DNA from 3 places in the Lysinibacillus sp. LK3 genome. Region 2 is predicted to be linked to each of the others. Evidence: riboswitches for the same ligand, from Rfam matches in the RefSeq annotation. Region 2 holds a riboswitch; each other region holds the start of a gene.

Region 1 (4,568 bases), on a different contig from region 2:
TTTGGCCCACTGTGCAATTACTTATGACATTGTGGTTGTTAAATAAATTGAACTGCTGGAACACCATGCCTAAATGTGTGCGATATTCTTGAATATTGTGCTTTTCATCTAGGATGTCTTCCCCTTTATAAATAATTTGACCGCCACTTGGCGTTTCTAATAAATTTATGCAACGAAGCAATGTGGATTTACCAGAGCCAGAGGAGCCAATTAAACAAACTACCTCTCCTTTTTCCACTTGGAAATTCACATCTTTTAACACTTGGTTACGTCCAAATGATTTACTTAAATGCTCGATTTTAATGACTGCCATTTGTGCGTCCCCCTATACGGCTTCTTTTTGTTCTTTTTGATAGGCATCAGGACCATCTAGACGTTTTTCAACATACAGAAGGATGCGAGATGCGGTAAATGTCATGATGAAATAAAGAACACATGCAACGAAGAATGATTCGAAATAACGGAAGTTGTTACCCGAAATTGATTTTGTTTGGAAGAATAATTCCGTTACTCCAATGACATTTAATACGGCTGTATCTTTAATATTCATGATTAATTGGTTACCTGTCGCTGGTAAAACATTACGCGCTACTTGTGGTAAGACAACATGAAGCATAATTTGGAAGTGGTTCATGCCAATTGCTGATGCTGCCTCGTATTGACCATTATCAATGGATACAATACCACCACGAACAATTTCTGCCATATAGGCCCCAGTATTGAGGGAAACGACTAAAATACCTGCTGTAATAAAGTGCATATCGATACCGAATGCGATATCTAATCCGTAGTAGACAACCATAGCTTGTACAATCATTGGTGTACCACGGAAAAATTCAACATAGCATGTTAGTATAAAATTAATGAGCTTTAAGCTATAAAATTTCACACCTTTTTTACGAACTGGAATCGTATGCATAATTCCGATGAAAAATCCGATAAATGCACCAATAATTGTACTAATACTCGAAATCAGTAACGTATAATACGCACCTCGTAAAAACATTTGCCAGTTGTTTTCAATAATTGAAAGTATCCATTCAAGACTCATGATGTTCCTCCTAACAATGTCATCTTGCTCGCTTATTTCTTTTGTGTCCTAGCTCTTTCTACCATTCTATGATTTGTCACGCTAGGACATTATCATTATGTAGAGAGGTTCTCATTTTGATAATGATGAAATGATCATGCACGGACTAATTGCTAGTCCGTGCCATGTCATTATTGTGCTGCGGGTTGTTGAGAAATAGCTTCTTCCATAATCGCTTGACGATCATCTTCTGAAATGCCTTTTAGGATTTCATTGATTTTTTCACGATTTGCATCATCTTTACGTAAGCCTACAGCAATTGAAGTATTTGATAGGTCTGTATCAAAGCCTTCTTCAAATGCTACATATGTGAATTTATCGTTGGCAGCAGAAGCCGAAATGCCCTCTGGACGTTCAGCTACATAGCCATCAATTTTACCTGCTTCTAACGCCACACGCATTGCTGGGAAGCTCTCCATTGCTGTTTGTTTTTCTACGCCTTTAATTTGATCGATAACTGTGTAGTTTGATGTATTTAATTGTGATGTAATTTTAGCACCTGAGAAGTCTTGAATCGATTTTGCCCCTTCATATTTGCTACCTTTTTTAATAACCATAACAAAATCAGAAGTATAATAGTTTTCTGTAAAATCAATTGTTTTCTTGCGTTCTTCTGTTGGTGACATACCTGCAATAATTGCATCAATTTTGTTTGATTGTAGCGCTGGAACTAAACCGTCCCACTCCATTTTAACAATGACTAACTCTTTGCCTAGACCTTCAGCGATTTTCTTTGCCATTTGTACATCATAGCCACCTGCGTACTCTGCATTATCCGCAATTTTCACTGCGCCATTTGCATCGTCTTGCTGTGTCCAGTTGAACGGTGGGTAGCCAGCCTCCATTCCAATTCGGAATTCACCGCCGCCTTCTTCTTTGTCAGTTCCAGCATCACTTGAACCGCCCTCTTTTTTGTCACTTGTGCCACATGCAGCTAGCACAATTGCCGTCATGATAGAGATCATTACTAACAACCATTTTCTTTTCATGAAAAACTCCCCTTTTCTGTAAAAAAATAAGACAACTGTACTAAAAAAGACCTAAGTTTATTGAACTTAGGTCTTACCTTTTATGACAGTTGCCCAAATCCTCACTATAATTTCCATGTTTCCGAGATAGCACAACCTAGTAAATCTGGAAATCCATTTACTAGGACAGTCCTGCACTTATTCACTGCAGACCCAGTATAAAAGTACGAGCTCCTTTTATACTTCGGCGATATTTCCTTCTTCATTGCGTCTTCGCTTGCTTTTACTCAACAATGAACTAATAAATACCGCGCCTCTACCTCACTGGTAACAATTTGTGAGGTTTGTTTATTTAATTGATATTTAGATACTACTATAAAACTAATATGTTCGTCAAGACGATTTTAACATTTTTCTGACTAATGACAATATTAGGATATTGTGCGTTCTGCTTCCACTTTAAATCGTTGAACTTTTGTTGATATTTCTGAAAATTACAATAAATATTTATTATAGAGTATGTTCTATATGTGAGAAAAGTTGCATTTTTTTCTTTCTTTGCTCCTCTAAACGATGTAACATTCGTACTCTTTCAAGCATAGAATCGGTCAATACCTTTCGTCATACAAAAAACCCTGCTGAACATTGTTCGCAGGGTTTAATGGGATTATGAATTTAATAATAAATCTTCAGGATTTTCGATTAATTCTTTAACTGTTTTTAAGAATCCTACAGAATCTTTACCATCGATGATACGGTGATCGTATGAAAGAGCTACATACATCATTGGACGGATTTGAACTTCACCATTTACTGCAACTGGACGGTTTACAATTGAGTGCATACCTAAAATACCAGCTTGCGTACCGTTCATAATTGGTGTTGACATTAATGAACCGAATACACCACCATTTGTGATTGTGAATGATCCACCAGCCATGTCATTTAAGCCTAATTTTTTATCACGAGCTTTTGTCGCTAAGTTAGCAATATCTTTTTCGATTTCTGCAAAGTTTTTGCTATTTGCATCGCGTACAACTGGTACGACTAAACCTTCTTCAGTCGATACAGCAATACCGATATCAAAGAAGTTATTTAAATGAATTTCATCGCCAGAGATTTGAGCGTTTACGTATGGGTATTTTTTCAGTGCTGCAACAACAGCTTTAGTGAAGAATGACATGAAACCAAGTTTGATGTCGTTTGCTTTTACAAACTCTTCTTGTTTACGTTTACGAAGTGCCATGATGTTTGTCATGTCAATTTCGTTGAATGTTGTTAACATTGCTGTTGACTGTTTAACTTCTAATAAACGTTTTGCAATTGTTTGGCGACGACGGCTCATTTTTTCAATTGTTACACGGTCAGAATTAGCTGCTGGTGTGAATACTACTGGGCCACCTGAAGTTGCTACGGATGTAGGTGCTGCTGCTGGTGCTACAGCTGGTGCTGTACCATGAGCTGCTACATCTTGTACACGTACACGTCCTTGTGGATCTACTGGAGATACCGCTGCAAGGTCAATACCTTTTTCACGTGCAAGACGACGTGCTGCTGGAGATGCAACTACACGCTCACCAGAAGTTTCTTCTACTACTGGAGCTGCTGCAACTGGTGCAGGTGCTGCTTGTGGCGCTGCTGGTGCAGGTGCTGCCTCAGTTGGTGCTGCCGCTGCTGGAGCTGCTGCTGCGCCTTCGCCTGCTTCTACTACTGCGATAACTTGACCAACTAGTACAGTATCGCCTTCTTCAGCTAAAATTTGTGTTAATACACCTGCTTCTTCAGAAATGATCTCAGCGTTTACTTTATCTGTTTCAAGTTCAACGATGAATTCACCTTTTTCAACGCGATCGCCCACTTTTTTTACCCACTGTGCGATACTACCTTCTGTAATCGATTCTGCTAATTCAGGGACTTTAATTTCAGCCACTTTCATTTCCTCCTTTGATTAACGTGCATGACGCACATAGAAGGGCTACTGCTTAAGGGCAAGTAGCCCGGTTTCAAAAATTGATATATGTTATTTAACCTTTACTGGCTCAGCAACCGCTTCTTCAATAAGAGCTGCTTGTGCTGCTTTATGAGAATCTGCATCCCCTTCAGAAGTTGAGCTCATTGCAGGACGGCCTACATAGCGAAGTTTTTTACCTTCTGAAAGTTCATATAATGTTTCTAATGCATAATTCCATGAGCCTTGGTTTTTAGGTTCTTCTTGTACCCAAACAATCTCTTTTGCATTAGGATACTTAGCAATGATACCAGCTACTTGCTCTTTTGGGAATGGGTAAAGTTGTTCTACACGAATAATGTGTAGGTGATCGAAGCCTTCGCCGTCTTTCACGCGCTCTGCTAAGTCAATCATCACTTTACCTGTACCTAAAACGATACGCTCTACAGCTTCTGGTTTAGCCCCTAAGCCTGGTTGTTCAATCACTTCTTGGAATGAACCATTTGCTAATTGCTCAGCATTCGCCGCAGCTAATGGGTGACGTAATAATGATTTTGGTGAT
Region 2 (4,568 bases):
AGAAGTTACAGGCAACTGGACATGGTTAATCCCACCACTTTCCCCTGCCACAACTCATATATTCCATAAACCCTATGTAAATATTTATCATACACCAAATTATTTTTATCAAAAACCATGCTATTAGTGTAAAAGAATTGTTTACTTTCGATACTTTTGATGAGAGAGGGCTTACTATGTTAGATCAGCAAATTCCCAATATCCCATGGAGACAATTGACGACACCTTATGGTAGAGGTACAGCCATTCCTAAGCTGATAGAACAGGAGCAATACACACAACTAGCTGAATTAATTGAACATCAAGGTACACTGTGGCAGGTGACACCATGGGTTTTGCTTGTCCTGCTAAAAAAGCTTACTCGTAAAAAATTAGAGGTTGTCTCCTTACAAGAGGTACAGTTATATTTAGCTGTGGCACATGCTATTACCAAGGATTATCTCGACCCAGTCAATACTGTTAAAAATATGCAGGAGCTATTAGACGTCAACTATTTGTGGATAGAAAATGAGGATAATGATGAGCAGGAGTGGGAGAAAGAAACGCCAAAGGGCTATGAGGAGCAAGCTTTTGTAGGCTATTACTATTATAGTTATATGCTTTTACAAGAGGCTGTTCCTATTTTTTCTACTATAACAGCTCATAATAATGAAGCATCAGAATGCCTTGCTGAATTGCTAACATTACTCCAGCAACCCGACAATTAAGTAATGTGTAAACACTATATAGAAATAGAGCAGATGGAGGAATCAAATCCACCTGCTTTATTTAATTTTAATGCACATATTCATCCTTAGAGGCTCTCATTGAGCAAAAGAAGAGTAACATTGCTACAACGACAAAGAGCCATCCCGCAATATTCCAGCCGCCAAATAAATCATGCAAGTAGCCAAAAAGAATAGGACCAATTGCGGCAAATAAATAACCCAAAGATTGCGCAAAGCCTGATAAATCTGCTGCTTCAAATGCAGTACGAGTCCGGAGAGTGAAGAACATCATTGCTAGGGCGAATGAAGAACCACCTGCTAACCCTAGAAGAACCATCCACAGTACCCCAAGACTTGTCCATTCCATGACAACCCCAACAAAGCCTACTAAATAGAAGGATGTAAACATCAATACAAGTGGGCGTTGAGAAGTCATTTTACCAGCAATAATAGGCACTGCTAAGGCCATTGGTACTTGTGAGAATTGCATGATTGAAAACATCCAGCCAGCTTTATCAGGTGCTAAACCTTGAGCAATATAGATCTCAGGTATCCAAGCTGCTGTTGTGTAGAATAATAAAGATTGTAAACCCATTGCCCCTGTGACAGCCCAAGTAACAGGTGATTTCCATAAAGGTGTACTGGTCTTCTTAGATGTAGTAACTGGTTCCGGTTTATTTGATTTTAGTTGAGGTATCCAAATTAAGATTGTAATTAGAACGAGTATGAGTGCAATGGAAAGTGCACCTTGCCAGCCTAACGATGAATTAGCTATCGGATAGCTAATACCAGCACCAAGGCCAGCAGTAAAATTCATGGACATGGTGAAAAAGGCCATTAATAAACCCACATGATAGGGAAATTTCAATTTCAATAATCCTGGAATTAGTACATTTCCAAAAGAAATGGCTACGCCAATTAACACAGTACCCAATAGAAGTAATTCTGTAGTACCAAGTGAACGTAGGACAATTCCTAAAGCCAAGAGAAAAGTTGATAAAAATAATGTTAGCTCAAGCCCTAGTTTGCGTGCTACAACTGGTGCAAATGGAGATATAACAGCAAAAGCCAGCAATGGTATCGTTGTTAGAAAGCCTGCCAAAACATTAGATATTCCAAGATCTTCACGGATAAAGGATATAATTGGGCCAACAACAGTTAGTGGCATTCGTAATGTAGAGGCTATAAAGATAACTCCAAAGACTAAAAGTAAGGTTGTTCCTTTCCAGCTAATTTTTTTACTTGGAAAACTAGTGGAATGATCATTTGTAGTCAAAATAAAATCCCCCCTAATAATAACCATTCTAATTGAACTACTATAACACTTTATCACACTATTAAAAATAGTAGAAGATTCATAAAATACAGAACATTTGTGGTTGTATTGAAATGTCTATGGTCTTATGTTAGTATAATAAACATCATAAATTTAATAATTATATGCCTCATGTTTGTATTGAGGTAGAGGTCGCGATATTTATAAGTATGCTAATTGAAATGACAAGCATTGATGAAATTAGCTGAAAGGAAATATTGCCGAAGTGTGAGGGGACTTGAAAACCTCATGCTGGGGCTGTCTCCGAAAGGAACAGAACTGTCACGTTTGCACAACGTGTTGAGCTATCATGTAGGAAAACTGAGGATTAACGTAGCCATCACAGTGTATATGTGATGGCATTTTTTTGCCTCATAAATAGGAAGGAAGCTATATCGTGAGTGAAATAAAAGTAAATCAGCTCGGACATAAAGCGCCGAAGCTGAAAAAAGAATTAAAAAGCCGTCATATTACAATGATTTCTTTAGGCGGTACAATTGGTACGGGGCTATTTTTAGCCAGTGGAGGAGCAATTGCTCAGGCAGGTCCTGGAGGAGCATTGCTTGCCTATGCTTTAATTGGTATTATGGTGTATTTTTTAATGACAAGCTTAGGGGAAATGGCTGCCTATATGCCATCCTCAGGTTCATTTAGTACGTATGCAACCAAATTTGTAGATCCTGCTTTGGGCTTTGCATTAGGCTGGAACTACTGGTATAACTGGGCAATCACCATTGCTGCCGAAATTGCTGCTGTGTCATTAATTATGAAATATTGGTTCCCAGATAGCTCATCAGCACTTTGGACAGTATTATTTATTGCTGTTGTATGGACGTTTAATTTACTATCCGTAAAAAGTTATGGTGAAAGTGAATATTGGTTTGCCATGATTAAAGTAGCAACGGTTATTGTTTTTATTATCATTAGCTTACTAATGATTTTTGGTATTTTAGGTGGGCAGGCTCCTGTAGGTTTCACTAATTTCTTTGTTAGTGATGGGCCATTCCATGGTGGCTTCCTTGCTACATTTGGTATTTTCCTAGCTGCAGGATTTTCATTCCAAGGAACAGAATTACTAGGAATTACAGCTGGTGAAACAGATGATCCTGGTAAAAATATTCCGAAGGCTGTTAAATCTGTATTTTGGCGTATTCTTTTGTTTTATATTTTAGCGATTGGTGCAATTGGGATGTTAATTCCATTTACAGACGAACGTTTATTATCAGAAGATATCGCAGTATCACCGTTTACACTAGTGTTTGACCGCCTAGGTATTGCCTTTGCTGCTTCATTAATGAATGCCATTATTTTAACGGCTATGCTGTCAGCAGGAAATTCAGGACTATATGCATCTTCTCGTATGTTATGGCAATTAGCAGTGGATGGACATGCACCTAAATTTTTTGCAAAGCTAAGTCGTAGAGGTATTCCGATTTATGCACTTATGGCAACATTAGCTGTAGGCTGTTTAGCATTTTTGGCATCCTTCTTTGGCGATGGAGTGGTTTATATCTGGCTATTAAATGCTTCTGGAATGTCTGGCTTTATTGCATGGCTAGGTATAGCGTTTAGTCATTATCGTTTCCGCCGAGCGTTTGATGCACAAGGCTTAGATCCAAAGTTATTACCTTATAAAGCCAAATTATATCCGTTTGGACCATTATTTGCTTTTACAGTTTGTATGATCGTAGTCATTGGACAAAATTACACAGCCTTTACAGGCGATAAGATTGATTGGTACGGTATCCTTGTTTCGTATATTGGGATTCCATTATTTTTAGCATTATGGTTTGGCTATAAATTAAAGCACAAAACAAAAATGCTTCCACTTGAAGATTGTGATTTAAAAGTTGAAGATTAAATAATAGAGCTGTTCTATAAACCAAAGAGTGATGGTTTATGGAGCAGCTCTTTTTTCAACACTCATAAACAAATCTCTAATGATACATCATAAATATGGTAATGTAATATACATATGGAAATTGGGTTTTGATAGGAGAGGTGCATCATAGTGCAAAAGCATATTTTACTTGTAGAAGACGATGAAGCCATTCGTGAAATGGTTTCTAATTACTTAACGATGGAAGGTTTCCATGTCACAACAGTGACTAATGGCGAAGAGGCATTACAAAATTGTTTGCAAAAAACCTTTGATTTAGTCATCTTAGATATTATGATTCCTAAATTAAATGGATTGGAAGTATTAAAGATTATTAGAGAGCAGGCAGCACTTCCTATCATTATTATGTCTGCAAAAGACAGTGATGTTGATAAAGCATTGGGCTTAGGATTAGGGGCAGATGATTATATTGCTAAACCCTTTTCTATGCTGGAATTTTCAGCACGTGTAAAGGCTGTTATCAGAAGAGCTACGAAATACTCTAGTCAAGCTGAACAAAAGCAAGAGGTCCTCGAAATTGATAATTTAAAGATAGATATCGTTAATTTCTCAATAACAAAGAGCGGACAAGACATAAAGCTGACATCAAAGGAATTTTCCATTTTAAAATTGTTTGTGACAAATCGTCACAGAGTTTTTACCAAAG
Region 3 (4,568 bases), on a different contig from region 2:
AAGAGGTCAAAAGAAGGAATTGGTTGAATTAGCTACCAAAAATGCTGAAATTGCTGTGGCAGCTAAATTCCAGCTAATAGAGCGTCAGGAAGAACGTACGATTGGTGCTTGTGAGGCACTTGGTGAAGCAATGGGTATTAGTACACCTTTACGAATTGAAGCTTTTGATAATAGTCATATGCATGGAACGGATGCAGTGTCTGCTATGGTTGTTTTCATTGATGGGAAGCCTGCGAAAAAGGAGTACCGAAAATATAAAACGCGTACAGCAGCCAAGCATGATGATTACGGTGCAATGCAGGAGGTTATACGTCGTCGCTATATACGTGTTTTAAAGGAAGGACTACCATTACCAGATTTAGTCTTAATTGATGGTGGTAAGGGACAAATGGAAGTAGCCCGTGAAGTACTAGAAGATGAGCTTGGTCTTGTTATACCGATTGCTGGTTTAGCCAAGGATGATAAGCATAATACATCTCAGCTCTTGTTTGGTGATCCACCAGAAGTGATTAGCTTAAAACGTACAAGTGATGGCTTTTATTTATTACAACGAATTCAAGACGAAGTCCATCGCTTTGCTATTACCTTCTTGCGTCAACAGCATGAGAAGCATGCCATTCAATCTGTATTAGATCATATTGAAGGGGTAGGACCAAAACGAAAGCAACAGCTGCTTAAACATTTCGGTTCAGTCAAAAAAATTCGAGAGGCGAGCGAGCTAGCATTACAGGAGGCTGGGATGCCCGCTAATTTAGCAAGCCAAATTTTTAGCTATTTTCAGCAACAATCATTGTCAAAGGAATAGGCATGTGCTATGGTTATAAATAACATTGTTTTCAATGTTATGGAGAGCCAACTGCGTGACTAGTTTGTTTACGCTAAGGCTTAATGAATTGAATACATTCACTTTAAAGTGATGATAGAGGTGCAAGATTCAAGAGTAACACGATGGAGGATGGACAAGTCCAGAGATATTGTGTGAAAGGGGAGCTTGCCGAAGTACAGTATTGTTGTTCCATTGCTGTACTGGTTTTGCATTTAAGAAATGTAAGACTGTCGATTCTAAACGTTTCGGAGAGCTATCACACATGCGCAAGTTACGATTATTGTACATGTTATAGGCAGCTTTCACGTTATGTGGAGGCTGCCTTTTAGTTTTCTAGAAACGGTTTTACCCCCCATAATTTGGTGAAATACATGAACTGGAAGGGAGAACGAAAGAAATGGCTAAAATCGTGATGAAGTTTGGAGGAGCTGCATTAGCTTCTTCTGAACAAATCCAAGAGGCTGCTAGGAAAGCGATTGCTGAAAAGGACAAAGGATTGGATGTAGTAGTGGTCGTTGCAGCAATGGGACACACTGCGAAAGAGATGAAAATGATGGTACACCAACTAACTGACGATGTGTCGAAAAGAGAATTAGATGCAGTTTTGTCAACTGGATCTCAATTATCTAGTGCTTTATTTACCATCGCTTTGCAGGAAGCAGGCTATGAGGCTGTATCTCTAACTGGATGGCAAGCTGGTATACATACGGATGGTATGTATCGACATGCTCGTATCGACTATATAGATATTAGTCGTATGGAAGAACATTTTGCACAGGGACAAATTGTGGTTATTGCTGGAGAACAAGGGATTGACGAAGTGCACAATATCACCACGCTTGGAAAAGGTGGAGCTGAAACAGCTGCTGTTGCACTTGCCATAGCGTTGGAAGCGGAGAGAGTAGATATGTATACAAATGTGGATGGTGTTTATACAGCAGATCCACGATATGTTCCCAATGCCCAAAAGCTTCAAGAAATTTCATATGATGAAATGTTGGAATTATCGAATTTAGGGTCTCATATCATACATCCTCGTGCGGTGGAGTTAGCGAAGAAATTTCAAATGCCTGTTATTATACGTTCAAGTTTAATAGAATCAGTAGGCACTTTATTGAAGGAGGAAGTGGAAATGGAAAAAAATTTAGTCGTTCGTGGTGTTGCATTTGAATCAGATATTATTCGTTTAACAGTAGGGTATGATGCTTTTTCCAATGCTTCATTAGCAGATATATTTACGGTTCTTGCAGAGAACCGTATTAATGTAGATATTATTGTCCAAGCCATTATTGATGGGTTGAAGCCAACTGTATCGTTTTCCATTTTAAAAGAGGAATTTGCGGAAGCATTACGTGTTTTAGAGGATAGTAAATTATCACTGGGATTTAGTTTTGCTGACTTCGAAATTGGACTAGCAAAAGTTTCTATTATTGGTTCAGGCATGGCTTCCAATCCAGGCGTTGCTGCTCGTATGTTTGATCGGTTACGTCGTGAAAATATCCCTGTAAAAATGGTTAGTACTTCTGAAATAAAAGTGTCCGTTGTTGTACCACAGGATGATATGATCCAAGCAGCTAATGCTCTCCATGATGAGTTTAATTTAGAGCAAGCACTTTACATATAATAATAGAAGAAACAGCATTTTATGTAATTGACCGAAATAAAAGGAAGAAAAAAGAAGGATTGTCATCCCATTCTTTAATGGGAAACAATCCTTTTTAATTATTCTGAGGGAATGGTATTCATAATACGTTCTTTAACGTCCCATTTGACTGTAAACATGACGTATTGTTGCTTTTCCCGTTTTTCATTATAGCATTCTGTCAGGTAGCCTTTAGCTAGTTGAATTTGCTCTGCTATAAATCCTGCTTCAAGTTTAAAGCTACGCTGCTTTATTTGAAGAATTTCAGGGTCATTTGTCAACTGGAAAATACGTCCATCTTTTGATTCCTTTATGAGTTCTAATGTACCCCAGCAGGCATCTGCGAAAAATGCGATAAGTTCATCTTGACTTTTACATGGGAACTTGCGAGCAAGCTCTTTACCTGCCCAATAAAGGACGTCATCTTCATGTTTACCAAGTATAGAAGATAGAATATGATCACGAATGATCTCATAGCCAAATGATGAGATTGTAGGAGATGGAGTGTTTAACATTGTTATCCTTCTTTCTTAGAATTTTCTTAAAATTTAACGGTAATAAAGTAATGATAGATTTTTCGAGAAAAAACGACGCATCATGTACTAGATTAGTTCTTTAATAAGCTCTATGAAAAACTCCGAGTTGCCTTGACGCTCGTAGCTCTTGAGAGTACAATAAACATGTCATAATATTGTACCATGATGAAATACACAGTCAATGAAGTATCATTTACAAAATGATGACTTCTTTTGTTGTGCTATTTTAAGTACTAAGGGGGGTAACAGTCTTGTCGAAAGATCGAGAGTTTTTATGGCGTCGCTTACATTCTCTACTTGGGATCATTCCAGTAGGTCTGTTTTTAACGATGCACCTGTTCATTAACTTTACAGCAACAGGCGGGGCAGAAAGTTACAACGATGCTACCGCAGTAATGGAAAAGATTCCATTCCTTATCCTAGTTGAATGGATTGTCATCTATATTCCATTAATGTTCCACGCATTCTATGGTGTCTACATTGCATTCACTGCTACACCAAACACAGGACGTTTCAGCACGTACCGTAACTGGATGTTCTCTTTACAACGTTTTACTGGTGTATTCTTAGTGATATTTATTGCATGGCATATTTTCCAAACTCGTATTCAAAAAGCACTTGGCACACACGTTGATTACGACATGATGGCGAATATTGTTGCTAATCCATTCATGCTTGGATTCTACATTGTTGGTATTTTATCAGCAACTTTCCACTTATCTAACGGTTTATGGGCATTCCTAGTAAGCTGGGGTATTACACAATCTCCTCAGTCTCAAAAGATCGCTACTTACGTAACAAACATTCTTTTCGTAATTCTAAGTGTAGTTGGTGTGGCTGCTATTTTAGCTTTCGTATAATTCAATAGAAGCTACGATAGAGCACATGCAATCATTGCAATTTTTTAAGAGGAGTGAGAAATAATCATGGCGAAAAGCAAAATAATTGTTGTCGGCGGTGGTCTTGCCGGTCTGATGGCAACGATTAAAGCAGCTGAAGTTGGTACTGAAGTTGATTTATTCTCATTAGTTCCTGTAAAACGCTCACACTCTGTTTGTGCGCAGGGCGGAATTAATGGTGCGGTAAATACTAAAGGTGAAGGGGATTCTCCATGGATCCACTTTGATGATACAGTTTATGGTGGGGACTTCCTAGCGAACCAACCACCAGTTAAAGGTATGTGTGATGCAGCACCTGGCATTATCCACTTAATGGACCGTATGGGTGTTATGTTCAACCGTACACCAGAAGGACTTTTAGATTTCCGTCGTTTTGGTGGTACTTTAATGCACCGTACAGCTTTCTCTGGTGCAACAACAGGTCAACAATTACTATATGCGCTAGATGAGCAAGTTCGTTCTCATGAAGTAGCTGGTTTAGTAAATAAATATGAACACTGGGAATTCCTTGGTGTTATTATCGATGAAGACGGCGTTTGTCGTGGTATCGTAGCGCAAGATATGCGTACAGAAGAAATTAAATCATTCCGTGCAGACGCTGTTATTATGGCGACTGGTGGCCCTGGTATTATCTTCGGTAAAACAACAAACTCTGTTATTAACAC

What was found. Region 2 has a riboswitch for lysine ahead of VK91_RS06840 (amino acid permease). Riboswitches for the same ligand answer to the same signal wherever they lie in the genome.
Region 1: it holds a riboswitch for lysine, as region 2 does, so the genes downstream of both, VK91_RS11670 (transporter substrate-binding domain-containing protein) here and VK91_RS06840 (amino acid permease) in region 2, are expected to answer to the same signal.
Region 3: it holds a riboswitch for lysine, as region 2 does, so the genes downstream of both, VK91_RS14150 (aspartate kinase) here and VK91_RS06840 (amino acid permease) in region 2, are expected to answer to the same signal.

Annotation. Positions count from the first base shown of each region.
Region 1 is NZ_LDUJ01000015.1:111,884-116,451, forward strand. It holds gene VK91_RS11660 (amino acid ABC transporter ATP-binding protein) at 1-313, opposite strand, end outside; gene VK91_RS11665 (amino acid ABC transporter permease) at 326-1,051, opposite strand; gene VK91_RS11670 (transporter substrate-binding domain-containing protein) at 1,222-2,079, opposite strand; lysine riboswitch at 2,199-2,385, opposite strand; gene odhB (2-oxoglutarate dehydrogenase complex dihydrolipoyllysine-residue succinyltransferase) at 2,726-3,988, opposite strand; gene VK91_RS11680 (2-oxoglutarate dehydrogenase E1 component) at 4,079-4,568, opposite strand, start outside.
Region 2 is NZ_LDUJ01000011.1:67,155-71,722, reverse strand. It holds gene VK91_RS06855 (nitric oxide synthase oxygenase) at 1-127, shown strand, start outside; gene VK91_RS06850 (hypothetical protein) at 177-707, shown strand; gene VK91_RS06845 (MFS transporter) at 775-1,983, opposite strand; lysine riboswitch at 2,162-2,338, shown strand; gene VK91_RS06840 (amino acid permease) at 2,420-3,883, shown strand; gene VK91_RS06835 (response regulator transcription factor) at 4,034-4,568, shown strand, end outside.
Region 3 is NZ_LDUJ01000018.1:156,951-161,518, forward strand. It holds gene uvrC (excinuclease ABC subunit UvrC) at 1-805, shown strand, start outside; lysine riboswitch at 913-1,090, shown strand; gene VK91_RS14150 (aspartate kinase) at 1,224-2,450, shown strand; gene VK91_RS14155 (YslB family protein) at 2,549-2,983, opposite strand; gene VK91_RS14160 (succinate dehydrogenase cytochrome b558 subunit) at 3,256-3,864, shown strand; gene sdhA (succinate dehydrogenase flavoprotein subunit) at 3,931-4,568, shown strand, end outside.